3 regions of the Brenneria goodwinii genome follow, and region 1 is predicted to be linked to each of the others. Evidence: riboswitches for the same ligand, from Rfam matches in the RefSeq annotation. Region 1 holds a riboswitch; each other region holds the start of a gene.
The links. A riboswitch is a leader RNA that binds a small molecule or an ion and turns the genes downstream of it on or off. The one in region 1 is predicted to bind thiamine pyrophosphate.

Region 1 (10,195 bases):
CATGGATACGGCAGGCTATTTTACCCGCGACGCCGGGTTGTTCGTCAGGGTGGGCGAGTGTTTGCTGGGTGAAGACGATGCGCCGCTGCCGGATCAGCCGGAATGGACGATCGGCGATGCGCTGTTTGCGCTGCTGCCTGCCGCGTCGCAAACGGCGTTGCAGCCCGCGTTGGCAAAGATTAACGCGGCCGTCGGCGAACTGTTGCCGCTGTCGGGCGATCTGCCTTCGCTGGAGGACGCCTACTGGGCCTTTCGGTTTATTCAGGGACGCGAAGCCTGGCAAGCGCAGGGTGAAAAAATAAAACGTTATGGTTATGTGCTGGGGGCCGATGTGGCCGGGCGTTTTGCCTGGGGCGAATGCGTGACGGATGAGCAGTACCTCAACAGCTGCCGCAGGCGCGATCATTGGCGAGATGAGTGGCGGGCGCTGGTGGGAAACCGGATTCTGGTCTTGCCCACGGTGCCGGATGTCGCGCCTTTGCTGAGCGCCAATGAGGCGGATATCGAAGAAACCCGTCGTTTATCCCATCACCTGTTGTCCATTGCCGTATTGTGCGGGATACCGCAGGTCAATCTGCCGCTGGCGCAAAAAGAGGGGGCGCCGCTGGGGATTTCGTTAATTGGTCCGCGTGGCAGCGATCTGAGTCTGGTCAAAGCCGCCGCGCGGGTCGCGGCATGTTCGTAACATCGCCGAACCGGGGCCGCTTGCTGGTGACGGCAAGCCCCCCCATTGACCTTGGCCGCCATCCTTTTTTGTTCCGCGCTTACTTGTTTTCCGTGACGCCCCGCATTTACAAGTCATGATGCGGGCAGTATTCTGTAAGCGGCAAGGCGTAAGCCTGCTGTAAAATCTTCTGATTTTTCAACGACTCGGGGTGCCCTTCCACGTGAAGGCTGAGAAATACCCGTTGACCTGATCTGGATAATGCCAGCGTAGGGAAGTCTCGGTATGCCAACCAACCGGTTACCGCCTTCTTGAACGCCGGTTGGGGGAATGATGAATACTCGACCTGTCGATTTACCGGCTGCCCATGCGGCGGCATCGTTAGCGCAATTTCATGCGTTGTCTCCTTTAGTGCACTGTCTGACCAACGATGTGGTGCAATCATTTACCGCCAACGTGTTACTGGCGCTTAATGCTTCGCCCGCCATGGTGGTGGATCCGGATGAAGCCGCACAATTCAGCGCGATGGCCGATGCGCTGCTGATTAATGTCGGAACGCTGGAGCGCGATCGCGCCGATGCCATGTTGGCGGCGGTCAACAGCGCCAATCAGTCCGGTACGCCCTGGGTGCTCGACCCGGTGGCGGTCGGCGGGCTGACTTTTCGTAGCGAATTTGCCCGTGAACTGCTGCAACTAAAACCGGCGGCCATTCGGGGAAACGCCTCAGAGATCATGGCATTGTCCGGGCTAAGTGCGCAGGGGCGCGGCGTCGACAGCGCTAACGACTCGTTTACCGCGCTGCCCGCCGCCCATGAACTGGCTCGCCGTCTCTCCACGGTGGTCGCGGTGACGGGCGAGGTGGACTATGTCACGGACGGTTCTCGCAGTTGGGCGATTAGCGGCGGGGATAAAATCATGACCCGCGTGGTGGGAACCGGCTGTGCGTTATCCGCCGTGGTCGCCGCTTTCTGTGCGCTGGAGGGCGACCGTTCACAGCACGTGGCGACGGCCTGTTATGTCATGTCGCTGGCGGGGAAACGGGCAGCCGTGCGGTCTCAGGGGCCGGGCAGTTTTATTCCGGCCTTTCTGGATGCGCTTTATCGTCTGCGTACGGAGGCTCTGGCATGAAACGACGTATTAATGCGTTAACCATTGCCGGCACCGATCCCAGCGGCGGGGCGGGGATCCAGGCCGATTTGAAAACGTTCTCCGCGCTGGAGGCTTACGGCACTTCGGTGATCACCGCGCTGGTGGCGCAGAATACCCGCGGCGTTCAGTCCGTCTACCGGATTGATCCGGCGTTTGTGGGCGCCCAGCTTGATTCCGTGCTGAGCGATGTGCGTATCGACAGCGCCAAGATCGGCATGCTGGCGCAGGCTGATATTGTCGACGTGGTGGCGGAACGCTTGCGCCGTTACACCATACCTTATGTGGTGTTGGATACGGTTATGCTGGCGAAGAGCGGCGATCCGTTGTTATCGCCCGACGCGGTGGCGTCGATCCGCCGCCGGTTGTTGCCTAATGTCTCACTGATTACCCCTAACTTACCGGAAGCGGCCGCCCTGCTTGATTGTCCACCGGCCAGGAACGAGCAGGAGATGTGCGCTCAGGGACAGGAACTGCTGAGTATGGGCTGTCAGGCGGTATTGATGAAAGGCGGGCATTTAAGCGAGCAAGAAAGCCCGGACTGGCTGTTCTGCCGGGGGCAGGCGCCGCAGCGTTTCACCTCCCCACGCGTCGATACCCGGCATACGCACGGTACCGGTTGCACGCTCTCCGCGGCGCTGGCGGCCCTGCGGCCGCGTTGTGCTGATTGGCCGGCGACGGTCGCCGCGGCGAAAAATTATCTGCAACAGGCGCTTGAGCAGGCCGATACGCTGGAAGTCGGGCAGGGGATCGGTCCGGTGCATCATTTCCATGCCTGGTGGTGAGTTGAGGGGGGAAAAGCGCTGGTGCCGCTCATTAGGGTAAACACGGCGATGAGGTTCACGCAGGGAACCTCGCGCCGTGGTCGCCCCGGATCTCTCGATCCTTAAACGAGCGGTATGCGCGGCGTTAGCCTGGATTTGATGTGATTGTCCGGCTGCGCCGTGCAGGCGTAACCGCGCCAAAATCCGCGAGCCGGACAATCCCTGGCGGGTTATGCGATAGTTATACTTTTATCAAGATAGGTATCCTGCACGGCGTTGATCAGCGCCACGCCCTCTTTCATGGATTTTTTGAATGCCTTACGGCCGAGGATCAGCCCCATGCCGCCCGCGCGCTTATTGATCACCGCGGTGCGTACGGATTCCTGTAGATCGTTATCGCCGGCGGCGCCGCCGGAGTTGATTAGCCCGGCGCGGCCCATGTAGCAGTTGGCCAGTTGGTAACGCACCAGATCGATCGGGTGATCGGTGGTCAGTTTGTCGTAGACGCGGTCATCGGTATAGCCGAATTTGATGGCGCGATAGCCGCCGTTGTTTTCCGCCATTTTCTGCTTCACGATATCGGCGCCGATGGTGGCGGCAATATGGTTGGCCTGGCCGGTAAGATCGGCGCTGGCGTGGTAGTCAACGCCGTCTTTTTTGAAGGCCGGGTTGCGCAGATAGGCCCACAGCACGGTGACCATGCCCAGTTCGTGCGCGCGTTCGAATGCGCTTGAGATCTCTTCGATCTGACGGCGCGACTGCTCGGAGCCAAAATAGATGGTGGCGCCGACGGCGACCGCCCCCAGATTAAACGCCTGCTCAACGCTGGCGTACAGCGTCTGGTCGTACTGGGTCGGATAACTCAGGGTTTCGTTGTGGTTGAGTTTGACCAGAAACGGGATCTTGTGCGCGTAGCGGCGTGAAACCGACGCCAATACGCCATAGGTGGACGCCACGCAGTTGCAGCCGGCTTCGATCGCCAGTTCAACGATATTTTTGGGGTCGAAATAGAGCGGATTGGCGGCGAAAGACGCGCCGGCGGAGTGCTCAACTCCCTGATCGACCGGTAAAATAGACAGATAGCCGGTACCGGCCAGTCGGCCATGGTTGAACAGCGTCTGCATGGAACGCAGCACGCTGTTGGGGCGATTGTTATCGATCATCACCCGATCGACGAAGTCGGCGCCCGGCAGGTAAAGGTTTTCAGCAGGGATAGTGGTACAGCGGTGTTGCAACAGATCTTCCGCTTCCTTACCTAATAACTGTGTAATATCGGTCATGATTAACTCCTGGTTAGGCTTTTTCTTATCGCCGTCTCAGGTGATTGCGCTTGTTATTCCGGGGGTACAGCCATTACGGCCCCTGCGTCAGTCCCAGGATGACAGGTGAAAAATGTTACGGCGTAATGAAAAAGTGATGATGGACGTCGTTGAGGCAGGATGAATAACATCCTGACGATTCAGAAGAAACAATAGATGCGATCGCCGATAAATGCCATTTTGCACCGCAAATTAGCCTCGTTTTGTGAACCTCCAAGGGTTTATCGCCGTGAGTGACGAACAGACGGAACGTTTTGTTTAACGAGAGTAAAAATGGAATATGGAAACCGCCGGTTGACGGAATCGCGGCGTGGCTTTTCACGCGAAGACGGGTGAAGGAAGCCCATGCCGGCAGCGAGAAAAACCACGGGCGGGATATTCGGGATTATTTTCGCTAATTTTGCTTACAAATAAGCAGGTTGTCTCCCTGATAAAACATAAGGGTGATAACCTGTGAACGATAAGGCATGACTGATGTAATTGGATGTGAGGGAATAAGTATGGCGGCTTCAACGCGCAGCATCATGGTTTCAAAAGGACTCCAGACGATACTCAATATTGGATTGCTGATATTGGCTATTATTCTCGTGATTTTTCTGGGGAAAGAGACCTATCATCTAGCGCAAGTATTGCTGATTACCAATGAGAAGGATTCATCCTATCAATTGATTGAAAGTATTGTGATTTACTTTCTGTATTTTGAGTTTATCGCCCTGATCGTGAAGTATTTTCAGTCGGGATATCATTTCCCGTTACGTTATTTCGTTTATATCGGTATCACGGCGATTATCCGGCTGATTATCGTCGATCATAAAAATCCGCTCGATACGCTGATTTACGCCGCCGCCATTTTGATGCTGGTCATTACGCTGTATCTGGCGAACAGTAATCGCCTGAAGCGCGAATAACTTCCCGGCTGCCCCCAACCCGGCTATTCGCCGGGCGGGGACGTGGCGAATATTCGTCAATGGCCCGCCGGATTATCCCAGCAATGGGCACTGCGGCGGCAGGCGGCAATAAATGGCGGCGGGAACCACTTCAATCAGGAACCGTTTGGCGTTAAACGGTTCGCCATCCAGATTAAAGGTCATTTCATTCGGCGCGGTAATCTCTAACCAGGGCAGGGCGGCTGAAATCATATTCGGGTTTTGAGTGCCGGTAAACCATGCTTGTAACATATTGGGCAGCAGCTCTTGCGCAGACAGAATGCTGAGCGCCAACTGACCGTCATTCACTAGCGCATCCGGGCAAAGCTGCTGACCGCCGCCGGCCTGGCGGCCGTTGCCAATCGCCACAACCCAGGTATCGCCCGACCAGTTAAAATCCGGGCCGCGGATTTCACAACGTTCGGATTGCAGCATATCCATACGCAGCAGCGCGTTTAACACATAGGATGCGCCGCCCAGCGCCGCTTTCATTTTGGCCGGCGTTTCTGTGGTAATACGGGTGGCGAATCCGCCCGTCGCCATGTTGATGAAGTAGTGCTCATTATTCACTTTGGCTAAATCAATGGCGGTTGCTCGGCCCTTGATCGCCAGCGTCAGCGCGTTATGCGGGTCGATGGGAATTTGACAACCGGTGGCGAAGTCATTGGCGGTTCCCAACGGAATGATCCCCATACAGGGACGAACCGCTTCGGGCTGTTCCGCCAGTGCGCCGGCAACCTCATTGATCGTACCATCGCCTCCGGCGGCGATGACGTTATCGACTTTCAGTCGTACCGCTTCTTTCACGTAACGACGCGCATCTCCCGATTCCCAGGTCACTCTGACATGCAGTGTATTTCCATCCTTGCGCCACTCGTCAATAGCCTGACGGAGCTGATCATTATCGGTGTTTTTTCCATTAAGAATGAGCAGCGTGGCAGGGGATTGCTCCATGTGGTTCTCCCAATTCGGTGTGTCAAATTAAATAAGTTCTAATCGCAAACCCTCGACGGCGGGCGAGAGATAGCTGATGTTATCAGTGAGCCGTTAAGCGCCATGCGGCAATTGCATTCTAATAATAGTCAGTTAATACAATTAGTCAGTAAAAACAAGGGCTGAAACCAGAAGATTCGGTGAGTGGCCGCGGCTGGAGAATGATAAGGATGATGAAAGGGGAATGATGAGTGACGTGATAAAAAAGAAAAAGCCAGCTCAAGGGAGATTGAGCTGGCCAAGGAGGTGGTTCCTAGTAGTATCACTACGCTTATTTTTCGTTCTACATTTTCTCAGCGGCCTAATAGTAACTATTGGGGTGAGTAATTGATGTGATCTGATTCTAATTTTTGTTTAAAGTCCCAATCTTTGTGTTTGTATCCTGTTTTTTCCAGTTGCAGACGCCGGTTTTGCAACTGGAAACCAAGGGCGGCCAGCGTTATTTCGCGTTTGGGTTGCGGGTGGTCGTGGCGCCCGGCAGATTGCGCAATAACAGCGCATATTCCAGCGCGATTTCTTCGGGTACTGGCAGATAGACGATATGTCCGTTGCCCGGCGCGACATCCGTCGCCTGGCCTTTGGCATTTTGCATCGCTTCAATGGTGAATTGAACATTGCCTTTGGGCGTCATCATTTCTACGCTGTCGCCGCAGGAGAATTTGTTTTTCACCGCGACTTCCGCCAGTCCGTCACGCCGTACGCCGGTGAATTCGCCAACGAACTGCTGCCGATCGGAAACGGAATAACCGTACTCGTAGTTCTGGTAATCCTCGTGCACATGGCGGCGCAGGAATCCTTCGGTATAACCGCGGTGAGCCAGCCCTTCCAGCGTTTCCAGCAGGCTTGGATCAAAGGGTTTCCCGGCGGCGGCATCGTCAATGGCGCGGCGATAGACCTGCGCGGTGCGGGCGCAGTAGTAGAACGATTTGGTGCGGCCTTCAATCTTCAGCGAATGAATCTGCATCTGCGTCAGGCGTTCCACGTGCTGAATGGCGCGCAGATCGCGCGAGTTCATAATGTAGGTGCCGTGTTCGTCTTCGAAGGCGCTCATGTATTCGCCGGGGCGTTGATTTTCTTCCAGCATAAAGACTTTATCGGTCGGTGCGCCGATACCCAGCGCCGGCTCAATATTTTTCACCGCAATGGGTTCATGCTGATGGACGATATTGCCGACTTCGTCTTCTTTCCCCTCCTGCACGTTGTATTCCCAGCGGCAGGCGTTGGTGCAGGTTCCCTGATTGGGGTCGCGTTTGTTGATGTAGCCGGACAACAGGCAGCGGCCGGAATAGGCCATGCACAACGCGCCGTGTACAAAGATCTCCAGCTCCATGTCCGGCACTTTGCTACGGATTTCCGCGATCTCTTCCAGCGACAGCTCGCGGGAGAGAATCACGCGGCTCAGCCCCATCTGCTGCCAGAATTTCACCGTCGCCCAGTTAACAGCGTTAGCCTGAACGGAAAGGTGGATCGGTATCTGCGGGAAGTTTTCCCGTACCAGCATGATCAGCCCCGGATCGGACATAATCAGCGCATCCGGCCCCATTTCAACCACCGGTTGCAGATCGCGCAGGAAGGTTTTCAACTTGGCGTTATGCGGCGCGATATTAACCACCACGTAGAATTTTTTACCCAGTTCATGCGCTTCATTGATGGCCTGCGCCAGCGTCTGATGGTTGAATTCGTTGTTGCGTACCCGCAAGCTGTAGCGAGGCTGGCCGGCATAAATGGCATCAGCGCCATAGGCAAAGGCGTAACGCATATTTTTCAGCGTTCCGGCCGGAGAAAGCAGTTCCGGTTTAAACATGATGTCTCTCGATTCTGATTACAAGTCAGGCTGCCCCCGATGGGAGCAGTAAAGGCGGGGATTCTAGCGCTTATAAATGAAAAAAGCAGCAGACGGCCCACAAAAAGTAGGCCTATTGATTTGGCGATGCGGACTAATCAGCGTTTGGCCGCCACCCGCGAAGCGCCAAGCCGTTTGCGATCGTGCGGACGTTCAAAATCCACCAGCGGACCTAATGGCACGATGCCGGTAGGGTTCAGCCACCGGATGTCATAGTAACCGGCCTTGATATGCCCGATATTGACGGTCTCTTTCACGCCGGGCCATTGATACAGTTCGCGCAGGTAGTTCGACAGATTAGGATAATCTTCGATACGGCGGAGATTGCACTTGAACGCGCCATGATAGGCGACGTCAAAACGCACCAGCGTCACGAACAGACGCCAGTCGGCTTCGGTCAGCGTATCGCCGGCGATGTAACGGCGCGTTGCCAGATGCGCTTCTACCTTATCCAGCGTCGAAAACAGGACGGTCACCGCCTGGTTATAGCTCTCCTGCGTTTTGGCGAAACCGGTTTTATAGACGCCGTTGTTGATGCCGTGGTAAATGGTTTCGTTCCAGCGGTCGATCTCGCCGCGTAGCGTGGGCGGATAGAAATCGAGGTTGTTGTCGGTCAGTCGGTCAAAGTCATCGTTCAGGATACGGATAATATCCGCCGATTCATTGTTGACGATGCGTCCTTCCTGACGGTCCCATAAAACGGGCACCGACACTTTCCCGGTGTAGTGGGGATCGGTTGCGGTATACAACTGATGAAGGAAACGGATAGGGCCAAGCTGTTCGCCCGCATCCTGCGGCTTACTGAATTCCCAGCCGTTATCTCTGATGCAAGGCTCCGCGATGGAAAGCGTAATGACGTTTTCCAGCCCTTTCAGCTTACGGAAGATTAAGGCGCGAGAGGCCCATGGACAGAGGTAAGAGACAAAAAGCTGATAACGTCCGGGCTGTGCAACAATTTCACTCTGACGGAATGTTGTCTCCTGCCGATGAAATGCGCCGTTTTTAATTTCTTCCGCCGCGACGTCGCCGCTAACCCATTTTCCATCCACTAAACCTGCCATTACGCCTCTCTGTTAAATCTGATAATTATTGCCATGCGATAAAGCCTATCAGCCTGAGATAAAGAAAAAATGATAAATTTTTCACTGAGTCAGACAGATTTTTTGACGAGTGGCGAAGACATGGAATATCGCCGGTTACGGGTTATTGACGCGTCGTCTTATCCGCGTTCTGCCGCCAGCAGTCCGTACAGCGCGGAGTCGGATGTTTTTCCATCAACAATCCAGCGTTCCCTTAACAGGCCTTCCTGAACGAAGGACTGGCGAGCCAATGTTTTGGCCGAGGCGATATTTCTGGCGTCGATTTCGGCCTCAAGCCGGTTCAATCCCAGCGTTCCAAAGGCGAAATCAATCAGGCCGGACAGCGCCTCGGCCATATAGCCTTTTCCCTGCGCGTCGGCTGCCAGGCAGTAACCGATTTCCGCCCGTCGGGATGCGGCATTAATATGGAAAAGGATACAGGTGCCGATGAGATGTCCGCCGTCTTTCATCTCTAACCCCAGCTTCATGTATTCGCCGGCGGACAGCGCCTGCCGATAGTTATCAATGGCCTCGAAAGCCTGTTCGATATGTCGCCACGGGAGCTGATTCCAAAATTTCATCACGACCGGATCGGACATAAGGGCGAAAAAAGCCGGTACGTCATCACGGCGCAGCGGGCGTAATAATAAACGCGGAGTCTCAAGCGTGGTTGTTGCGGAAAATGACGCCATAACCGTTATCCCATTAATCGTAAATTATCTTTTTTAGCACAGTTGGCGCGGCCATGAAACGGTAAGGGCAATGACCTGTCTCTCCTGGTTATTCAACGGCCGTTCGCAATACTCGCAACTGAGATATAAGATCGCATCGTTACCGTCTGACTCGCTACTGTATCCGGAATGGGCGGCTATTTCCTCTAATAGCGCTTTTGTCACTGGCGCGGCGTGAAAGTGGCAGTTGAATCCGTGGGAAAAGCCTAACTTGTAGAAAACGACCTTGATTGGCTGACAGAATGTAGTCAGGAGTTGCTCTGTCATTTTCAGCACTGTTCCCATTTCTGATAATGCTGATGGACTTAACTCGCTTAATTCTGTTACCGCTTCTTTTGCCGGGACGATCAGATAACCTGGATAGCGGGCATCCCACCGATGGCTGACCTGCCAACAGTCGGTGCTGAAAATAATATCTCTGAACGTGCGTTCGTCCGGGGCCGGAGGTTATCCCTCTCATAAAATAGGCGCAGCCCATTCGAAACTATTTTATAAATGTGCTGCTCGTATGATTTATTGAACCTCTCCCCCTGATATCTGAATAATGAGGTCGGAGGCGTAAAATTTTTTACCGAGTAAAGTCTCCAGCGACTTTGCTTGCTCTATATTTACATTAAAGCCGGCAATGCCATTTAAAAAGGCTCTTTCAGCATCTGAACTCCACCCCATGATCTTTGAAACCTCATGCACTTTTTCTTTTGGAATTTCTATTTCAGATTTTAACATTTCT
Region 2 (10,195 bases), 2.0 Mb from region 1:
AGTCTTTAGACATACCATTTCAAGCCTTAAATCACGTTTTATTGTGTTATTGGCTTAAATTTATCCCAATGTTACTACTTCCGGCCTCACGCAGATCGGCACGAAGCCCTTTAATCAATTCAATATCACGTTCTTCACAGGCAGCCAGCAGGCGAAAAATCTCCCACTGGATGTCCCATTCATCTTCGACTGCCGGTAAAACATTCAATTCGTCATCGGTCATTTCTTTACCGGCCTGCGTCATTTCCAGCATGGCGACGGTACGAATCGACGTTTCACTGACAGCAATCGCATGCTCCAGCGTTTCACCGCTTAAACGGGAATGAAGCAGTTCACCTAAAGCAATACACGCATCGATCGCCGGGTAGACACCATAAATATCATAGTCATCCGCGACAGGAATTGCCTCTTCTAATTTCTCTAATTGGCTATCAAAATTGACTTTCGCATCTTTGACCACCAACGTTTCCCAAACCAGGTCGAGAATACGACGGTAAACCATGGCGTCGCCGAACTCGGTTTGCTGACAGAACTCATGGTAATTGGGATACATACGTTCGCAAAGGCATGCCATAAAAGTAACATGCTGCCAGCTTCCTAGCTTTTCCAAACGCAAATGAATCGGGTTACGTAACATCTTTATGCTCGCTATAAGCTATGGGCGGCAGTGTACCTGAAATTAACGCCGCGCCCTATGCCTGTATTCCTAAAGTTTTTGTAACGAGAGCTATCGCAGCATCTGTTGTTGCCAACGCTGAAAAGCAGGACGGTTAGACGCCACCACATCGGCCCAGCGCGTGGGTTCGGGCAGACGATAGCCACGCATGCAACGTTTCACCCACAACAACGCCGTGTCCGAGCTGACGCGATGGCCTGTCGCCACGAACAGCGGATTACAGCGCGCTTTGCTGCGCCATACCCAGCCGATCTGCTCGCCTTTATCCAGCAATGGCTGCTGACTGCCTACCTCATCTGATAATAGCTCGAAATGCCCGCACAGACGGCGCTTCGCCACGCCAATCGTCGGGACATTCACCAAAAGACCGAAATGACTGGCGACGCCAAGCCGGCGTGGATGCGAAATACCATGCCCGTCAACAAATAACAGATCCGGCTTTTGCTCAAGCTGCGTCCAGGCCGCCATTAAGCCCGGGCATTCCCGAAAGGATAGAAAACCGGGAATGTACGGCATCGTCGTGCCGACACGCGCAATTTTATACTCCACCAATTCCAGCGACGGGTAGCGCATCAAGGCGATGGCCGCACGGGTCACCGCGCCATCCTGTTCAAACCCCACATCGGCACCGGCAATGAACGCCGGCTGCTCAAAGGGCAGATCGTCATAGCGAATAATTTCCGCGGCACGCGTCAGTTGCTCCGCGCGCAACGACTGGGTATCAATCACACGTCCCCCTATGAATGATAGACGCGGGATAACGCATGCACCGCATCAACAAATACGCCCGCATGCTCTGGCGGCACATCCTGATGAATACCATGTCCCAGATTAAACACGTGCCCGCTTCCCTGGCCGAACCCCGCCAGAATAGCCGCGACCTCTTGCTCAATCCTGGCCGGCGGCGCATAAAGCATGGAAGGATCCATGTTTCCCTGTAGCGCGACCTTATCGCCAACGGCGCGACGCGCGTCGGCAATATCGATGGTCCAGTCTACGCCCAGCGCATCACAGCCGGTTTGCGCCATCGCTTCCAGCCACTGGCCGCCCCCCTTGGTAAACAGGGTGACAGGCACGCGCCGGCCTTCATTTTCGCGCTGCAGGCCATCGACGATTTTGTGCATGTAATGCAGGGAAAATTCACGATAGTCACGACCGCTCAGCACTCCGCCCCAGGTATCGAACACCATTACCGCCTGGGCGCCCGCGCGAATTTGCGCGTTCAGATAAAGAATGACGCTGTCCGCCAGCTTATCCAGCAACAAATGCAGGGTTTTCGGCTGGGCAAACATCATTTTTTTAATGATGGTAAATGCCTTACTGCTGCCGCCTTCAACCATATAGGTGGCTAATGTCCAGGGGCTGCCGGAAAAACCGATCAGCGGCACCGCGCCGGCAAGGTTCTTGCGGATGGTGCGCACCGCATTCATCACATAAGCCAATTCCTGTTCCGGATCGGGAACCGGTAAATTCACCACATCGGCGTGACTGGCAATCGGAGACTGAAAACGCGGGCCTTCGCCCGTTTCAAAATAAAGCCCCAGCCCCATCGCATCGGGAATGGTCAGGATATCTGAAAACAGGATCGCCGCATCAAGATCGTAACGCCGCAAAGGCTGCAGCGTGACTTCACAGGCCAGTTCCGCATTTTTACACAGCGACATGAAATCACCGGCCTGGGCGCGGGTTGCCTTATATTCCGGCAAATAACGCCCCGCCTGACGCATCATCCACACCGGCGTTACATCGACAGGCTGGCGTAACAACGCCCGCAGGTAGCGATCGTTTTTCAGATCAGTCATCTGTTTTTCCTTTCGTTATCATCCCGGTGCATCACGCCGCCGTTGATGGTAATACGTTCGTTACCGTTCTCATGATAGGCGCGGCACAACGCCACCGTGTCCTCTATCAGTCGGCGCGCCACCGTGCCCGGCGGCGGTAAAAGCGGAAGGCGGTCATAGCGGAACCAGCCGGCATCCCGCAGCTCTGAAGGATCGTGCTGAACTTCGCCCCCCGCATAGTCGGCCATAAACGCCATCATCAGCGAGTGCGGGAAAGGCCAGGGCTGAGAACTGATATAACGCAGGTTCTTAATTTCAATACGGCTCTCTTCCATCACTTCGCGAGCCACCGTCTGTTCCAGCGTTTCCCCCACCTCGACAAACCCGGCCAACACCGTATACATATTGCCCCGGTGACGATTATGCTGCGCCAGTAAAATCTCATCGCCCCGCCGGATCGCCACGATAATACAGGGCGCGATCTGCGGATAATAACGTTCCTTGCAGTGCAGGCACAGGCTGGCCAGTTCGGTTTTACTGCGCACCATTTCATGGCCGCAATAGCCGCAGAACTTGTGAGCGCGGTAAAACTCCGCCAGTTGCACGCCCCGGCCGGCCATTTGAAACAGGCTGGCGTCCTGATCGATAAGTTGGCGCACAGACGTCATACCGGATTCCCGGTTCCGGCAAACCAGCCACATCGGTTGCCCCTGCCACTCGCCGATCCTGCGAGCGGTTTCACCCTGCAAAGACCAACTTTCCGCCGTTCCCTGCGGTAATTCTCCCTGAGGAAGCCATATTTGATTCGAGTGACTGACCACCCACCATCCGGTTTCGTCACCTTTTAGCGTTTGTTCCATATCGTTTATTGCCCCATTATCACTTCACTAGCCCTTTACCATTCAGGGTGATTTAGCTAACGTTCATAACCAACGGCTATTTTTATCATTCACGGAGCCAATAATGCTAAACCAGTTACAAAGCCTGACTGAACTCGTCGGTGGCAATAATGCGTTAATCGACCAGTGGCTACAAGCGCGTAAACAGCTCCTGATTACTTACTACCAGTTGGTTGGCATCAAGCCCAACAAAGACGCATACTCACGCCTCGATGAAAAAGCGTTGGATAACTTTCACCAGAATCTGGTTGATTATCTTTCAGCCGGTCACTTTCATGCGTATGAACGGATATTGCAGGAAGCCGCTGCCTTAAGCGAACAGAAGCTGTCGCAGTCTGCAAAGCTTGATTGCGCCTTACAAGACAACACGCAACAGATTATGGACTTCTATGACGGTCACCTGGCGACGTCAATCGATCATGACAACTGTATAGCATTCCAGCAAGCGCTCTCCAACGTCGGCGAATTGCTGGAAGAACGCTTTACGTTGGAAGATGAAATGATTCGTCTGGTTTGTGATAATCAATATTGAGACCAATCATAAACCGATCATCCTCCCGCTGAAAGCCTCGGTCTGATGAGCAAAACACCGCTTTTCTTCACAGACCGGGCAGGCAGTCTTTGACATGCACCGCCTGCCGTCCTACAGTGTCATCGTTGTAATCAGCCTGCTAACAGTGGGGCTATCTTGTCGGAGTGCCTAGCGCGTTTCCGTTTGTTGTTTCTTTTCAACAAGCAATGAAAATGCACGGGCTGAGACCGTTAATTCGGGATCCGCGGAACCTGATCGGGTTAATACCTGCGAAGGGAACAAGAGTAATATGCCTGATTAACCCCTAGATGTCGTTTCCGCGTTAATCTGCATGGCATCAATTCTGTTATTACTCCCTCCGAACTCCAGACAAGCAATTTTCCCTTTACGTGTTATAGGAACTTGCTATGTCTACAGAAAAATCGCGCGCAACATCGCCCAAAACCAACCGTCGTGAGCAACGAGCCGCCGCCCAGCAATTCATTGATACATTGCAGGGCATGGCATTTCCCAATTCCCAACGTATTTACCTCACCGGTCCGCGTGAAGATATCCGTATCCCAATGCGCGAGATCGAGCTCAGCCCGACGCTAATCGGCGGCAGTAAGGATAATCCGCAGTACGTCGACAATGAACCGATCCCAGTTTATGACACCGCCGGTCCGTACGGCGATCCGGCTTTATGCCCGGATGTGCGTATCGGACTCAACCGGCTGCGATCGAACTGGATTGCCGAACGTAACGACACGGAAACGCTGCCCGGCGTCAGTTCCGATTTCACCCAACAGCGCCTGGCGGATGCCGGACTCGACCATCTTCGTTTCGAACACCTGCCCCGTCCCCGCCGCGCCAAAGCGGGAAAATGCGTGACCCAACTGCACTATGCCCGTCAAGGCATCATCACCCCGGAAATGGAATTCATCGCGATACGTGAAAATATGGGGCGCGAACGCATTCGAGGCGAAGTGTTACGCCAGCAGCACCCCGGCCAGAGCTTCGGCGCCAATTTGCCGGAGAACATCACTGCGGAGTTTGTGCGTCAGGAGGTCGCCGCCGGCCGCGCCATCATTCCAGCCAATATTAACCACCCCGAATCCGAACCGATGATTATCGGCCGCAATTTTCTGGTGAAGGTGAACGCCAACATCGGTAATTCCGCTGTGACCTCCTCCATCGAGGAAGAAGTGGAGAAGCTGGTGTGGTCAACCCGCTGGGGCGCGGATACCGTGATGGATCTGTCCACCGGGCGTTATATTCATGAAACCCGCGAATGGATCCTGCGCAACAGCCCGGTGCCGATTGGCACGGTTCCCATTTATCAGGCGCTGGAAAAAGTTAACGGCGTGGCGGAAAACCTGAACTGGGAGATGTTCCGCGATACCCTGCTGGAGCAGGCGGAACAGGGCGTCGACTATTTTACCATTCACGCGGGCGTGCTGCTGCGCTATGTCCCCATGACCGCCAAACGGCTGACCGGCATCGTCTCCCGCGGCGGCTCAATCATGGCGAAGTGGTGTCTGTCGCATCATCAGGAGAGCTTTCTGTATGAACATTTCCGCGATATTTGTGCAATCTGCGCCGCGTATGACGTCGCGTTGTCGTTAGGAGACGGCTTACGCCCCGGCTCGATTCAGGATGCCAACGATGAAGCGCAGTTTGCCGAACTGCATACGCTGGGGGAACTGACCAAAATTGCCTGGGAATACGATGTACAGGTCATGATTGAAGGGCCGGGACATGTGCCGATGCAGATGATCCGCCGCAATATGACGGAAGAGCTGGAACACTGCCATGAAGCGCCGTTCTATACGCTTGGCCCGTTGACCACCGATATCGCTCCCGGTTACGACCATTTCACCTCGGGTATCGGCGCGGCGATGATCGGCTGGTTCGGCTGCGCCATGCTCTGCTACGTTACGCCCAAAGAGCACCTCGGGTTACCTGACAAAGAGGATGTAAAGCAGGGACTGATTACCTACAAAATCGCCGCCCACGCCGCCGATCTGGCGAAAGGCCACCCCGGCGCGCAAATCCGCGATAACGCCATGTCCAAAGCGCGCTTCGAATTTCGCTGGGAAGATCAGTTCAATCTGTCGCTCGATCCCGAAACCGCTCGCGCCTACCACGACGCCACGCTGCCGCAGGAATCCGGCAAGGTCGCCCATTTCTGCTCCATGTGCGGACCGAAGTTCTGCTCGATGAAAATTTCGCAGGAGGTTCGTGATTACGCGGCGCGGCAGGAAGCCGAAGCCAAACCGATCGAAGTGGGAATGGCGCAAATGTCGGAGGCGTTTCGGTCCCGCGGCGGCGAGCTTTACCACAGTGCCACCAGCCTGCAAACGGAGGAGAGCAAATGACAACCGCTCAGACAACGACCCCCTTTGCCCCCACCGCGCACCGGCTCGGCCTCTACCCGGTGGTGGACAGCGTAACCTGGATTGAACGGCTGCTCGGCGCGGGCGTTAAAACGATCCAACTGCGTATCAAGGATCGTACCGATCAACAGGTCGAACAAGACGTTATGCAGGCCATCGCATTAGGCCGCCATTACCAGGCCCGATTGTTTATCAATGACTACTGGCGGCTGGCGGTAAAACATCAGGCCTATGGCGTTCATCTGGGGCAGGAGGATCTGGACACGGCCGATCTCTCCCTCATTAAACAGGCCGGCCTGCGCCTCGGCGTTTCCACCCACGACGATCGGGAATTGGCGCGCGCGATAGCCATCAACCCTTCGTATATCGCACTGGGGCATATCTTCCCCACGCAGACCAAAGAGATGCCCTCGGCGCCTCAGGGAATCGCCGAGCTGACCCGCCATGTGGCGGAGCTTGGGGAGCGCTTCCCAACCGTCGCTATCGGCGGCATCAGTCTGGAGAGGGTTCCCGCGGTATTGGCCAGCGGAGTCGGCGGCATTGCCGTGGTCAGCGCAATCACCCAGGCGCCGGACTGGCGCCAGGCCACCGCGGCATTGCTCCGTATGATTGAAAAGCGGGAGGTGTAATGTGTTAAGCGACCAAGAATTTCTGCGCTATAGCCGCCAGCTTCTGCTGGAAGACATTGGGCCGGAGGGCCAGGAGAAGCTCAAGTCCGCCAGCGTTTTGCTGGTAGGGCTAGGCGGACTAGGCGCCCCCGCATCGATGTATCTGGCCGCAGCCGGCGTCGGCACGCTGCTATTGGCGGATGATGACAGGCTGCATCTGACCAACCTCCAGCGGCAAATTCTTTACCGCACGGCTGATGTAGACAAACCCAAGGCTGAACTGGCGCAACGGCAGCTACAGGCATTAAACCCAAACGCGGAGATCGTCGCCCTGACTGAGAGACTCGGCGGCGAAGCGCTGTATCAGGCGGTTAACCGCGCCGATGTGGTGCTGGATTGCAGCGACAATATGGAAACCCGCCACGCCGTTAACGCCGCCTGTGTTCATGCCGGAAAACCGCTGATCAGCGGCAGCGCGGTCGGTTTCAGCGGACAGTTGCTGGTACTGACGCCCCCTTACCATCAGGGCTGTTACGCCTGTCTGTATCCCGATGCGGCAGAGCCGCGGCGTAATTGCCGCACGGCGGGCGTGCTCGGTCCGGTCGTCGGCGTCATCGGCACGCTACAGGCGCTGGAAGCGATCAAACTACTGGCCGGCTTGCCTTCGCCGCTGAGTGGAAAGCTGCGGCTGTTCGATGGAAAACAACAAAGCTGGAACACCCTGCAGCTCACCCGCGCGGCCCATTGCCCGGTCTGTGGAGAGCCGGCATGAAAATTACCCTAAACGACCAGACTATCGAGCTGGCGGACGCACTGACCGTCGAAGCGCTGCTGACACAGTTAAACCGCCTGCAACCCGGTACGGCGCTGGCCATCAATCAGACCATTATCCCACGTGACGCCTGGACTCAGCATCAGATTCAGGACGGGGATGATATTTTGCTTTTTCAGGCCATCGCGGGAGGATGACATGCTGCAAATTGCCGATACAACTTTTACATCCCGGCTGCTAACCGGCACCGGAAAATTCGCCACGCCTGAAATCATGCTGGCGGCCCTGCACGCTTCCGGTTCACAACTGGTCACCATGGCCATGAAACGCGTTGACCTGAAAGGCGGCAACGATGCGCTCCTCGCTCCGCTACGCCAGTTGGGTATCAAGCTGTTGCCGAACACTTCCGGCGCCAAAACAGCCGATGAAGCGGTGTTTGCCGCCCAACTGGCGCGTGAAGCCCTGGGCACGCATTGGGTGAAACTGGAAATCCATCCGGATATGAAATATCTGCTCCCCGATCCGCTCGAAACCTTGAAAGCCGCCGAGCGATTGGTCAAAGACGGCTTTGTCGTGCTGCCCTATTGCGGAGCAGACCCGGTGCTGTGCAAACGGCTGGAAGAGGCGGGGTGCGCCGCCGTCATGCCGTTAGGCTCGCCAATCGGCTCCAATCAGGGGCTGCAAACCCGCGATTTCCTGCGCATCATCATTGAGCAGGCGCGCGTTCCCGTGGTGGTGGACGCCGGGATCGGCGCGCCCAGCCACGCCACGGAGGCATTGGAAATGGGGGCGGACGCCGTACTGGTCAATACCGCCATTGCCGTCGCCCGCGATCCGGTAAAGATGGCGCAGGCATTCAGGATCGCGGTGGAAGCCGGCGCGCTGGCGAATCAGGCCGGACTGGGAAATAAACAGTACATCGCCAGCGCCACCAGCCCGCTGACCGGTTTTCTGCACCAGCAAACGGAAGGAGCTATCTGATGGAAAACGACTTTCAAACCGTCTGGCAACAGCTCGACTGGGATGACCTGACCCTGAGGATTAATAGCAAAACCACTCGGGATGTTGAGCGGGCGCTCGGCGCGGCGCGTCCAGACCGGGAAGACTTTATGGCGTTGATCTCCCCCGCCGCCGCACCATACCTGGAGGCGTTGGCGCAGCGGGCGCAGCAGCTCACTCGTCAACGATTCGGCAATACGGTGGGGTTCTACGTACCGCTATACCTCTCCAACCTCTGCTCAAACGACTGTAGTTACTGCGGTTTCTCCATGAGCAACCGCATCAAGCGCAAAACGCTGGATGACGAGGAGATCCTGCGTGAATGCGCGGCAATCAAAAAGCTGGGGTTCGATCACCTGCTGCTGGTAACCGGCGAACATCAGCGAAAAGTGGGAATGGATTACTTCCGCCGAGTCTTTCCGCTGATCCGTCCGCATTTCAGTTCGCTGATGATCGAAGTGCAACCGCTGGAGCAGCAGGCGTATGCCGAGTTGAAAACGCTGGGGTTAGACGGCGTGATGGTGTATCAGGAAACCTACCATCCGGCAACTTATCAACACCACCATCTGCGCGGACAAAAACAGGATTTTTACTGGCGGCTGGCCACGCCGGATCGCTTAGGCCGCGCCGGGATCGATAAGATCGGCATCGGCGCCTTGATCGGTTTGTCGGACAGTTGGCGAACCGACTGTTATATGGTGGCGGAACACCTGCTTTATCTGCAGCAAACCTACTGGCAAAGCCGCTATTCCATTTCATTCCCCCGGCTGCGCCCCTGCGCCGGCGGCATCGAACCGGCATCGATAATGGATGAAGCGCAACTGATGCAGGTGATTTGCGCTTTCCGCCTGCTGTCGCCGGACATCGAGCTATCGCTGTCCACCCGGGAATCCTCCTTCTTCCGCGATCATATGGTGCCCATCGCGATAAACAACGTCAGCGCTTTTTCGAAAACGCAGCCGGGCGGCTACGCCGATAATCATCCCGAATTGGAACAGTTCTCGCCGCATGATGCCCGCCGGCCGGAAGAGGTTGCTCAGGCGATAATTCAGGCCGGGCTACAGCCGGTATGGAAGGACTGGGATGGCTATTTGGGACGAGGTTCGCACTAGGCGGGAAACGCTGAACATCGGAGGAAATCTCTCTGGATGGCGCCTGGCAAAACGCGCAATAGGCGATCGTCAAGATGCATCCCGATGAGTAAGTTAGCGGCGTCGGCCTTTCGTCCGGCCAGAGCGTTTACCGCTTGCCGCTCTGCATACCAACCGGCCGATACGGGTTTTATCCTTAACCGTATCGGCCCTTCCCTAACCGCAGCGCCATTAAGATACGTTCATCATCCGGCTGACCGTTTCCCCCAGGATACGCAGTCCTTCGCCCATTTCGTCAGTGAACGGCAAGGCGTAGTTAAGTCGCAGACAGTTGCGGTATTTTCCCGAGGCCGAAAATAGCGATCCGGCGGCAATCTGAATACCTGACTTACGCACCTCACAGTTGAGCCGCAGCGAGTCAAAAGACTCCGGCAGCTCAATCCATACCAGAAATCCGCCCTG
Region 3 (10,195 bases), 730 kb from region 1:
ATCCGCCGCAGGATGTGGCGAATGCGTTTGCGCTGCTGGAACGGGTGGGGCTGTCCGAACATGTCAACAAACGCGCCGACGCCCTGTCAGGCGGTCAGCGCCAGCGTGTCGGCATCGCCCGCGCATTGGCGCAGGATCCTGAACTGCTGCTGATCGATGAACCGACGGCCTCGCTCGACCCTAAAACCTCACGGCAGATTATGCGGCTGATTAGCGAGATTTGCCGGGAACGCGGCCTGCCGGCCATCATCAATATTCATGATGTGGTTCTTGCGCAGAATTTTGTCGAACGGATCATCGGCCTGCGCGCCGGAGAGATTGTCTTTGACGGCTCGCCCGATCGATTGGACAACAGCGCGCTGACGCACATTTACGGTGAAGAAGACTGGGCGGCGATGCGCCAACAGGCAAAGGATGACGCAGCCGAGGCTCCCTTGGCCCACATGGATCTTCCCGCCGGGAAAATGGTCGAGAGCCTGTAATGACTACCACAACTCACCCCACTACCTGGCGGCGGCCGCCGCGTTTTATTCGTAGCAGGGCCGTGCGTTGGCTCGCCTATGGCGGATGCGCGCTCTACCTGTTGGCCGCGCTTTCCTCGATGGAAGTAAACTGGCGGCGGGCCTGGGAAGGTCTTGACCGCGGCTGGCGCTTCCTGCAGGGGTTCCTGCAACCGGATTTCGTTTCACGCTGGCGCGATATTCTTCCCGGCCTTCAGGAAAGCCTGACCATGACGGTATGCGCGACGATTGTCGGTATTCTGCTCTCGATTCCGATTGGAGTCGGCGCCGCACGCAACCTGACGCCGATGCCAATTTACATGATTTGCCGCAGCATTATCGCCGTTTCACGCGCCTTTCAGGAAATCATCATCGCCATCCTGCTGGTGGCCATGTTTGGTTTCGGCCCGTTCGCCGGATTCCTGACGCTGGCCTTCGCCACGATCGGTTTTATCGCCAAACTGCTGGCGGAGGATATTGAAGAGACCGACGCCGCGCAGATCGAAGCGATCCGATCGACCGGCGCATCCTGGCCGCAACTGCTGAACTATGCGGTACAGCCGCAGGTGATGCCGCGGCTGATCGGGCTTTCACTCTATCGCTTTGATATCAATTTCCGCGAATCCGCCGTCATCGGCATTGTCGGCGCCGGGGGCATCGGCGCCACGCTGAATACGGCAATCGACCGCTACGAATATGACAGCGCCAGCGCCATCCTGATCATCATCATCGCCATCGTCATGGCGGCGGAATACTTTTCCAGTCTTATCCGCAAACGGATCCAATAATGTCAGACTTCAAGACGAAAACATCGTCCCCCGAATGGCGTCATCAGACAACCGGCGCGGAGCTGCTGCAATGGGCGGGTTGGCTGGTTCTTGTCGCCTTCTTCCTCTTTTGCTGGCAGTTAATGACCAAAGATACGATTTGGTCATTCGTCTACGATGCGCCGGTACAGGGGGAAGATATTCTGGCGCGCGCGTTCCCGCCGCGCTGGTCCTATTTGCCACAGTTGCTTATTCCGCTGTGGGATACGCTGAATATGGCGACGCTCGGCACGTTGGGCGGCACGCTTATCGCCGTGCCCATCGCGTTTCTGGCGGCGCGCAACACCACGCCGGCGGCGTTTATCCGCTCGATCGCGCTATTGATCATCGTCTCATCTCGCTCGATCAACTCATTGATCTGGGCGCTGCTGCTGGTTTCGATCCTTGGCCCCGGCATGATGGCCGGCACTATCGCCATCGCGCTGCGATCCATTGGTTTTATTGGAAAACTGTTGTATGAAGCGATCGAAGAGATAGATGAAACGCAGGTTGAAGCCGTTATGGCGACGGGCGCCAGCCGGCTTCAGATCATTGACTATGCGATTGTTCCGCAGATCCTGCCCAGCCTGCTTGGCATTACCGTATTCCGCTGGGACATCAACATCCGCGAGTCCGCCATTCTTGGCCTGGTGGGGGCCGGCGGCCTCGGTCTTAACCTTCAATCGTCGCTCAATATGCTGGCCTGGCCGCAAATCACCGTCATCTTTTTGGTGATTCTGCTGACCGTGGCGGTGTCGGAATGGGTATCGGCGGTAGTTAGAAAGGCCATAATCTGACAGTAATGCCGTTCACTTAAGCCTGATATTAGGGGAAACACGGCGATGAGGTTCCCGCAGGGACGCCTCTCGTCGTGGTCGCCCCGGGTATCTCGATCTTTAAACGAACAGCATTAATAACCTGAGAGGGCAAAGCGTGGTGCAAAAAAAAAGCCAGCAGAAGGTTCGCTGGCTGGTGAAATCGCACCATTACTCAGAATGTTTCTCTACCCGAAACTTACGGTTATAACCAGTGGCGGTACTCTTCTTCCGACATGTTTTCTATCTGCCACTGCGTCGCCTGCTGCAATAATTCCACCCGCTGTTGAACCGATATCCCGCTCAACCATTTAGATTGACCCGCAGCAAGATAGGCTTGATAGAACCGATACAGTGATGAAACTTTCATAATCCACCTCCCCGCTTTCATTGCATGAAAGTATCGACGTAATATAGGGAAAGATAAATTGATGACTTTAGTGCGGGGAGTTCCTCTTTTATGCCTTCATCTCGTTTGCAACAACAGTTCATTCGCCTGTGGCAACGCTATCAAGGGCAAACCACCGACACGACGCTGCAAGAGCTGGCCGGGGTATTAAGCTGTTCTCGCCGCCATATCCGTTCACTGCTCGGCGCCATGCAAAAACAGGGATGGCTTATCTGGCAGGCGGAAGCCGGGCGGAGTAAACGTTCGCAGTTGACCTTTATCTACACCGGACTGGCATTGCAGCAACAGCGGGCCGAAGACCTGTTGGAGCAGGATCGCATCGATCAGTTGGTACAACTGGTCGGCGATAAACAAACCGTGCGGCAGATGCTGCTTTCGCACCTTGGCCGCAGCTTTCGCCAGGGTAAACATATTCTGCGCATTCTTTATTATCGTCCGCTGCGCAATCTGTTGCCGGGATCGGCGCTGCGCCGTTCGGAAATGCATATTGCCCGCCAGATATTCAGCGGGCTGACCAACATAAATGAGGAAAATGGGGAACTAAAACCCGACTTAGCCCATCACTGGCAAATGTTGTCGCCGCTGCACTGGCGGTTTTATCTGCGCCCTTCCATTCGTTTTCACCACGGACGGGAACTGACCATGGCGGATGTCATTACCTCGCTCACCCGGCTTGCCGCGTCCCCGCTGTTTTCACATATTGAGAAGGTGACCTCCCCCATGCCGTTTGTGATTGATGTCCGGCTGACCAGCCCCGACGACTGGTTGCCGTGGCTGCTTGGCAGCGTTTCGGCGATGATTCTGCCGGAAGAGTGGCGAACCCTGCCGGATTTCGCCAGACACCCTATCGGAACCGGTCCTTACGCGGTAACGCGCAACAACGACAATCAACTTAAAATCAAAGCATTCGATGACTACTTCGGCTATCGGGCGCTGATTGACGAGGTCAACATCTGGGTGATTCCCGACGCGACAGAGATGCATCCCTACTCCCCGCATCTGGAATCGGATGATTCGTCGCATAACCAGTTGGAAAGCCGCATGGAAGAAGGCTGTTATTTCCTGCTGTTTGATGCTCGTTCGGCGCAGGCGAGCCAACTGGAAGTGCGCCGCTGGCTGTGCCAGATATTCAATCCGATCGCCCTGCTGCGTTATGCGGATATTTCGCACCAGCGGGACTGGTCGCCAGCCTATGGTCTGCTCCCCCGCTGGCATCACCAGGAACGTATCGAGCCACAGGGAAAACCCAAAGATCTGCAACGGATCACCCTGACAATCTACCGGGAACATCCTGAATATAGGGTTATCAGCGGCATCATGGAAAAAGTGCTGCAAGAACATGGCGTGCAACTCGACTTACAGACAATCGGTTACGAAGAGTGGTATCGCGGCGAAGCGGAAAGCGATATCTGGCTATGCAGCAACAACTGCTACTTGCCGCTGGAGTTCTCGCTGTTCGCCCTGTTTTACGAGCAGCCGCTGATACAGCATTGCCTTAATGAAGATCTGCACGAGGACGCCGGCCTGTGGCGCGGCAAGGCGTTGCCAATAGCGGAATGGAGTGAAAAACTTATTGCCAGTTGTCAGTTACATCCACTGTTCCACAACTGGCTGCAACTTCAGGGGCAACGCAGCATGCGGGGCATCCGCATGAATACCCTGGGATGGTTTGACTTTAAGTCCGCCTGGTTCGCGCAGCCGGAAAACTAAGCGTCTCGCTTTCGCCGTCACCCATAAGTCTTTACAATAGAGCGTTCTCAACGGGGTGCGGAAGACGTGTAATGCCTATGCGACACGTCTTGCGCTGAGAAAATACCCGTCGAACCTGATCCGGTTAATACCGGCGAAGGGATTTGAGAGTGCTCATCGCTGAGACTCAAAGACCTTTGCCACCCTATGATGACAGGAGTGCAAAGTGTTAAATATCACATTACTCAAACAACCGTTGTTAAAACGTTCAACGTCAATATTGAAAAAAATCCTTCCCTGCCTGTTGCTGGCGTCGGCCTCCTCTTTCGCTAAACCGGCGCTTACGGTTTACACCTATGATTCTTTCGCTTCCGAATGGGGGCCAGGGCCGGTCATTAAAACGGCCTTCGAAAAAGAGTGCGACTGCGAGCTGAATTTCGTCGCGCTGGAAGACGGGGTCTCGCTGCTGAACCGCCTGCGTATGGAAGGGAAGAACAGTAAAGCGGATATCATTCTGGGGTTGGACAACAACCTGTTGCAGGCGGCGGAACAGACCGGGCTATTCGCCAAACACGGCCTGGATACCAAGGCTGTCGTTGATATCCCCGGCGGCTGGGACAATACGACCTTTGTTCCCTATGACTATGGCTACTTCGCGTTTGTCTATGACAAAAACCGCCTGAAGAATCCGCCCCAAAGCCTGCATGAGCTGATCGACAGCACGGAGCCGTGGAAAGTCATTTATCAGGATCCGCGCACCAGTACGCCTGGATTAGGACTGCTGCTATGGATGCAGAAAGTATATGGCGATCAAGCCCCGCAGGCATGGCAAAAACTGGCTAAGAAAACGGTTACCGTCACCAAAGGCTGGAGCGAAGCCTATGGGTTATTCCTAAAGGGTGAAGCCGATCTGGTGCTCAGCTATACCACCTCCCCGGCATACCACATCATTGAAGAGAAGAACGATAACTACGCCGCGGCGAACTTTAGCGAAGGACATTATCTGCAAATTGAAGTCGCCGGACAGCTTGCCGCCAGTAAAAATCCGGCGCTGGCAAAACGCTTTCTGCAGTTCATCCTGACGCCCGCATTCCAGCAGGCGATCCCAACCAAAAACTGGATGTATCCGGCAATCAAAACCGATCTGCCGGCCGGATTCGCCCATCTCGCCGTCCCGGAGAAAGCCTTGCAATACAGCGCGCAACAGGTTGCAGAACAGCGGAATAACTGGATTCAGGCATGGCAACAAGCCGTCAGTCGTTGAGTAGCGGAAGTCTGTGGCCGGGATTGCTGGCCGCCTCGCTGTTAATCTTGGTGGCGGCGCTGGCTTTCAGCGCATTGTGGCTACAGGCGCCGGAAAGCCAATGGCGAATGCTCTGGCATGACAGCTATCTGTGGCATGTTATCCGCTTTACTTTCTGGCAGGCGTTTTTGTCTGCCTTACTGTCTACCACGCCGGCTATTTTCCTTGCCAGAGCGCTCTACCGCAGACGTTTTCCCGGCCATCGTCTGCTATTGCGGCTATGCGCCATGACCCTGGTGCTGCCGGTTCTGGTGGCGGTTTTCGGCTTGCTGAGCATATATGGCCGTCAGGGATGGCTGGCGCATCTGCTGGAGATCTTCGGCCTGCCGTATCATTTTTCCCCCTATGGGCTGCAAGGCATTCTGCTGGCGCATATTTTTTTCAACCTGCCGCTGGCGACCCGCTTGCTGCTGCAATCGCTGGAAAACATCGCCACTGAACAACGTCAGTTGGCGGCTCAACTGGGGATGAATGGCTGGCAGCATTTTCGCATTGTCGAATGGCCCTGGCTGCGTAGGCAGATCCCGCCGGTGGCCGCACTTATTTTTATGCTCTGTTTCGCCAGCTTTGCCACCGTGCTATCGCTGGGTGGCGGACCGCGAGCGACCACCATCGAGTTGGCGATTTATCAGGCGCTGAGCTTTGATTACGATCCGTCCCGCGCCGCATTGCTGGCGCTGATTCAGATGACCTGTTGTCTTGGGCTGGTGCTGCTGAGTCAGCGGCTGGGCGGGGTTCTGCCGGTTGGCAGCACGCAGCAACTGGCGTGGCGGAACCCGCAGGACAGCCTGTTCAGCCGGCTATGCGACACGCTGCTGATTGGTGCGGCGTTACTGCTGATCGTGCCACCGCTGCTGGCCGTCGTGGTAGACGGCGTCAACCCGTCCCTGCTCATGGTATTACAGCAACCCACGCTGTGGGAAACGTTGTTCACCTCGCTGCGTATTGCGCTGGCGGCGGGCGCTATTTGCATCATCCTGACGATGATGCTGCTGTGGAGCAGCCGGGAACTTAAGCTGCGCCAGCAACCGCTCTATGGCCAGTTGATGAATCTGAGCGGAATGCTGATCCTCGCCATGCCCGGTATTGTGCTGGCAACCGGTTTTTTCCTGTTGCTGAACAATACCATCGGGTTGCCGGAATCGCCTTATGGATTGGTGGTGATCACCAACGCGCTGATGGCGATACCCTATGCGCTAAAAGTGTTGGAAAACCCGATGCTGGATGTCGCCGAACGCTATAATCGGCTCTGTCTGTCGCTGGATCTACGCGGCTGGCAGCGGTTAAAAATTATTGAACTGCAGGCGCTGAAACAGCCGTTGGCCCAGGCATTGGCGTTTGCCAGCGTGCTGTCTATCGGCGATTTTGGCGTTATCGCGCTATTCGGCAACGAGCAGTTCCGCACCTTGCCCTTTTACCTTTATCAGCAGATTGGAGCCTATCGCAGCGTCGACGGTGCCGTTACCGCACTGTTGCTGATGCTGCTCTGCTTCACGCTGTTCACTCTGATTGAAAAACTGGCGGATCGTGATGATCTCTCTCGATAAACTGACCTACCTCTATCAAGGTTTTCCCATGCGTTTTGATTTGCACGTCAACGCTGGAGAGCGCGTGGCGATTCTTGGCCCCAGCGGCGCCGGGAAAAGTACGCTCCTGAATCTGATAGCCGGTTTTCTGATGGCCGATAGCGGTAAGTTGCGTCTGAATGGGGAAAATCACCGCCTCACCCCGCCATCCAAGCGACCGGTATCCATTCTGTTTCAGGAAAACAATCTCTTCCCTCACCTGACCATTGAGAAAAATATCGCTCTGGGGCTGCATCCCGGTCTGCGGCTCAATGACGAACAGCGGGACACGCTGAGAAACATTGCCGAGCAGGTTGGATTAACCGAGCTACTCAATCGCCTGCCGTCTCAGGTTTCCGGCGGTCAGCGGCAGCGCGCCGCGCTGGCCCGCTGCCTTGTTCGCCATCAGCCTATTTTGCTGCTGGATGAACCGTTTTCCGCGCTCGATCCGGCATTGCGGCAGGAAATGCTGCAACTGTTGGAAAAGGTCTGCGACGAACGTCGACTCACGCTGCTGATGGTGTCGCACAACCTGGATGATGCGAGGTACATCGCCAGCCGGACGATGACCGTGAATGACGGCCGCATTATCGACAACCGCCCGCTTGATTAACCCGTCATGGCTGCGACGATAAGACGATGCCTGGCGTTCATTTTAAATACTCGCCAAACAGATAATCGAAAATGTCGGACTAAAATAAAAGCGCTATTTTTTTAACATAAATGCTCCCTCCACACACCATATTGTGATCTATCCGGTTATTCTGACAAAAAATTTAAATTGATACGTGAAACGCAACAAAAAATAAAATATGCTAACAATTAATCAATATAGGTCATCATGATTATCACCTGATGTAATCATGAGATCATCATCACAAATAACAGTAACAAAACCACCGTCTTTAATCGGAAATATAAGAACACTTTTGATTTTACTCGTTATTCCGTTCGTCTTCAGGAAATACACATATACCCGATAGATTTCTAGTTACATGAATTTCCAGGAGTTTACTCCAGAAAATGGTCAGGATATGTAAGAAAATCCGGCAAAAATGCAGCTTGCGGGATAAAGGTATAAATCCATATTTCTGGCCTTATTTTCATTATCTTTCTACTGTCGCATGGCAAATTAAACTGCATCAATGCCGGTAGAAAAATAATCATTACATAAAACCAAAGAATTATTAACACTAGCGCAACAAGATACTTTGATAGAGATTGATAATAAAAGATCTGTTTTTTTCTGATGTTATCTCTAATTAGCAACAGCAAACATGAAATAATTAGCTTGCTATTGTTAATTCCCGCTCAAAATAACGAGCCGTCAGTTAACAGAATCGCTATCAATAAATTTGTTATCAATCTCAATCAAAGTCTCCAATTTGATACGGAATATATTTCTCTCGGCATTCGTTACCGCAACCGATGCCGTAGAGGTGGAAGCAAAGCCCTGGCAAGAGTGCGCGATGCGTCGGTATTAGTCTCGTGAGTTCTTGCCGCCTTATTCAGGGAAAGCCCCCTGGCAAGATATCTATCCTAAATAGTTCGAGTTGCGGGAAGGCGGCGACGCCGCAAACATCCAGGCGCTTACTGAAGTCAAGTGACTGGAGAGCGCGACAAATCTGCTCCTGGCAAATTTGCACGCCGTTTGCAGCGTAGGTTCACGGATGGGCCAAGCAGCACAGCCAACGCGCCAGCGACATGAAATATGACGGATAATTGCTTAATTGGAGACCACCATGGCCGTTACACAAATTGATGATCTTGATACTTTGGTTGCCCGGGTGAAAAAGGCCCAACGCATCTATGCCGATTATACGCAGGAACAGGTGGATAACATATTCCACGCTGCAGCGCTTGCCGCCGCCGCCGCCCGCATTCCGCTGGCGAAAATGGCGGTGGAAGAATCGGGAATGGGCGTAGTGGAAGATAAAGTGATTAAAAACCACTTCGCATCCGAATACATCTACAACACCTATAAAAATGAGAAAACCTGCGGCATCCTGTCTGAAGATGACGCCTACGGCACGATCCGTATCGCCGCTCCCGTCGGTCTGATCTGCGGCATCGTGCCGACCACCAACCCAACCTCTACCGCGATTTTCAAAGCGCTTATCAGCCTGAAAACGCGTAATGGCATTATTTTTTCGCCGCATCCGCGGGCGAAAAACGCCACCAACCGGGCGGTAGAGATCGTTCTGCAAGCGGCGGTCGCCGCCGGCGCCCCGGAAGATATCATCGGTTGGGTTAGCGAACCGACCATTGAGCTGACCAACCAGTTGATGCACCACCCCGATATCAACATGATCCTCGCCACCGGTGGGCCGGGAATGGTCAAAGCGGCCTATAGCTCCGGCAAACCGGCGCTGGGCGTCGGCCCCGGCAACACGCCGGTGGTGGTGGATGAAAGCGCCGACGTCAAACGGTTCGTCGCCTCCATTCTGATGTCAAAAACCTTCGATAACGGCATGATCTGTTCATCCGAACAGTCCGCCATCGTCGTCAAGAGCATTTATGACGAAGTCCGCGCGGGCTTCCTCGCTCAGGGCGGCTATATTCTGCAAGGCCAAGAGCTCACGGCCGTCGGCAATATCCTGAGAAAAAATGGCGGGTTAAATGCCGCTATCGTTGGTCAGTCCGCGGTGAAAATTGCCGAAATGGCCGGAATCAGCGTCCCGCCGGACACCAAAGTGCTGATCGGCGAGGTTTCCAAAGCCGACGAATCCGAGCCTTTCGCGCATGAGAAACTGTCTCCCACGCTGGCGCTATACCGGGCGCAGAATTTCAGCGAAGCGGTCGATATCGCTGAAAAACTGCTCAACATGGAGGGTATCGGCCACACCAGCTGCTTGTACACCGATCAGGATAATCATGCCCACCGGGTGCTTTACTTCGGCGAACGGATGAAAACCTCCCGCGTGCTGATCAACTCACCAACCTCTTACGGCGGTATCGGCGATCTGTACAACTTCAAACTGGTACCGTCACTGACGCTGGGCTGCGGTTCCTGGGGCGGCAACTCCGTTTCGGAAAACGTGGGTCCAAAACACCTTCTCAATATAAAAACCGTAGCCAAGCGAGCGGAAAATATGTTGTGGCATAAAC

Region 2: it holds a riboswitch for thiamine pyrophosphate, as region 1 does, so the genes downstream of both, thiC (phosphomethylpyrimidine synthase ThiC) here and thiM (hydroxyethylthiazole kinase) in region 1, are expected to answer to the same signal.
Region 3: it holds a riboswitch for thiamine pyrophosphate, as region 1 does, so the genes downstream of both, thiB (thiamine ABC transporter substrate binding subunit) here and thiM (hydroxyethylthiazole kinase) in region 1, are expected to answer to the same signal.

Annotation. Positions count from the first base shown of each region.
Region 1 is NZ_CP014137.1:559,087-569,281, forward strand. Features, by position in the region: gene ACN28R_RS02555 (amidase) at 1-685, shown strand, start outside; TPP riboswitch at 862-957, shown strand; gene thiM (hydroxyethylthiazole kinase) at 998-1,792, shown strand; gene thiD (bifunctional hydroxymethylpyrimidine kinase/phosphomethylpyrimidine kinase) at 1,789-2,595, shown strand; gene fbaB (class I fructose-bisphosphate aldolase) at 2,805-3,854, opposite strand; gene psiE (phosphate-starvation-inducible protein PsiE) at 4,394-4,801, shown strand; gene yegS (lipid kinase YegS) at 4,874-5,773, opposite strand; gene trhP (prephenate-dependent tRNA uridine(34) hydroxylase TrhP) at 6,252-7,616, opposite strand; gene ACN28R_RS02590 (glutathione S-transferase family protein) at 7,754-8,716, opposite strand; gene ACN28R_RS02595 (GNAT family N-acetyltransferase) at 8,875-9,426, opposite strand; gene ACN28R_RS02600 (hypothetical protein) at 9,460-9,732, opposite strand; gene ACN28R_RS02605 (DUF7683 domain-containing protein) at 9,979-10,195, opposite strand, start outside.
Region 2 is NZ_CP014137.1:3,915,846-3,926,040, forward strand. Features, by position in the region: gene ACN28R_RS17410 (YjaG family protein) at 47-637, opposite strand; gene nfi (deoxyribonuclease V) at 728-1,405, opposite strand; gene hemE (uroporphyrinogen decarboxylase) at 1,414-2,478, opposite strand; partial or broken gene nudC (NAD(+) diphosphatase) at 2,544-3,317, opposite strand; gene rsd (sigma D regulator) at 3,421-3,888, shown strand; TPP riboswitch at 4,039-4,183, shown strand; gene thiC (phosphomethylpyrimidine synthase ThiC) at 4,296-6,245, shown strand; gene thiE (thiamine phosphate synthase) at 6,242-6,892, shown strand; gene ACN28R_RS17445 (HesA/MoeB/ThiF family protein) at 6,894-7,643, shown strand; gene thiS (sulfur carrier protein ThiS) at 7,640-7,840, shown strand; gene ACN28R_RS17455 (thiazole synthase) at 7,842-8,624, shown strand; gene thiH (2-iminoacetate synthase ThiH) at 8,624-9,754, shown strand; gene ACN28R_RS17465 (aminotransferase-like domain-containing protein) at 9,965-10,195, opposite strand, start outside.
Region 3 is NZ_CP014137.1:5,189,226-5,199,420, reverse strand. Features, by position in the region: gene phnC (phosphonate ABC transporter ATP-binding protein) at 1-482, shown strand, start outside; gene phnE (phosphonate ABC transporter, permease protein PhnE) at 482-1,288, shown strand; gene phnE (phosphonate ABC transporter, permease protein PhnE) at 1,288-2,103, shown strand; gene sgrT (glucose uptake inhibitor SgrT) at 2,327-2,491, opposite strand; gene sgrR (HTH-type transcriptional regulator SgrR) at 2,582-4,240, shown strand; TPP riboswitch at 4,282-4,400, shown strand; gene thiB (thiamine ABC transporter substrate binding subunit) at 4,497-5,483, shown strand; gene thiP (thiamine/thiamine pyrophosphate ABC transporter permease ThiP) at 5,459-7,069, shown strand; gene thiQ (thiamine ABC transporter ATP-binding protein ThiQ) at 7,053-7,700, shown strand; gene adhE (bifunctional acetaldehyde-CoA/alcohol dehydrogenase) at 8,830-10,195, shown strand, end outside.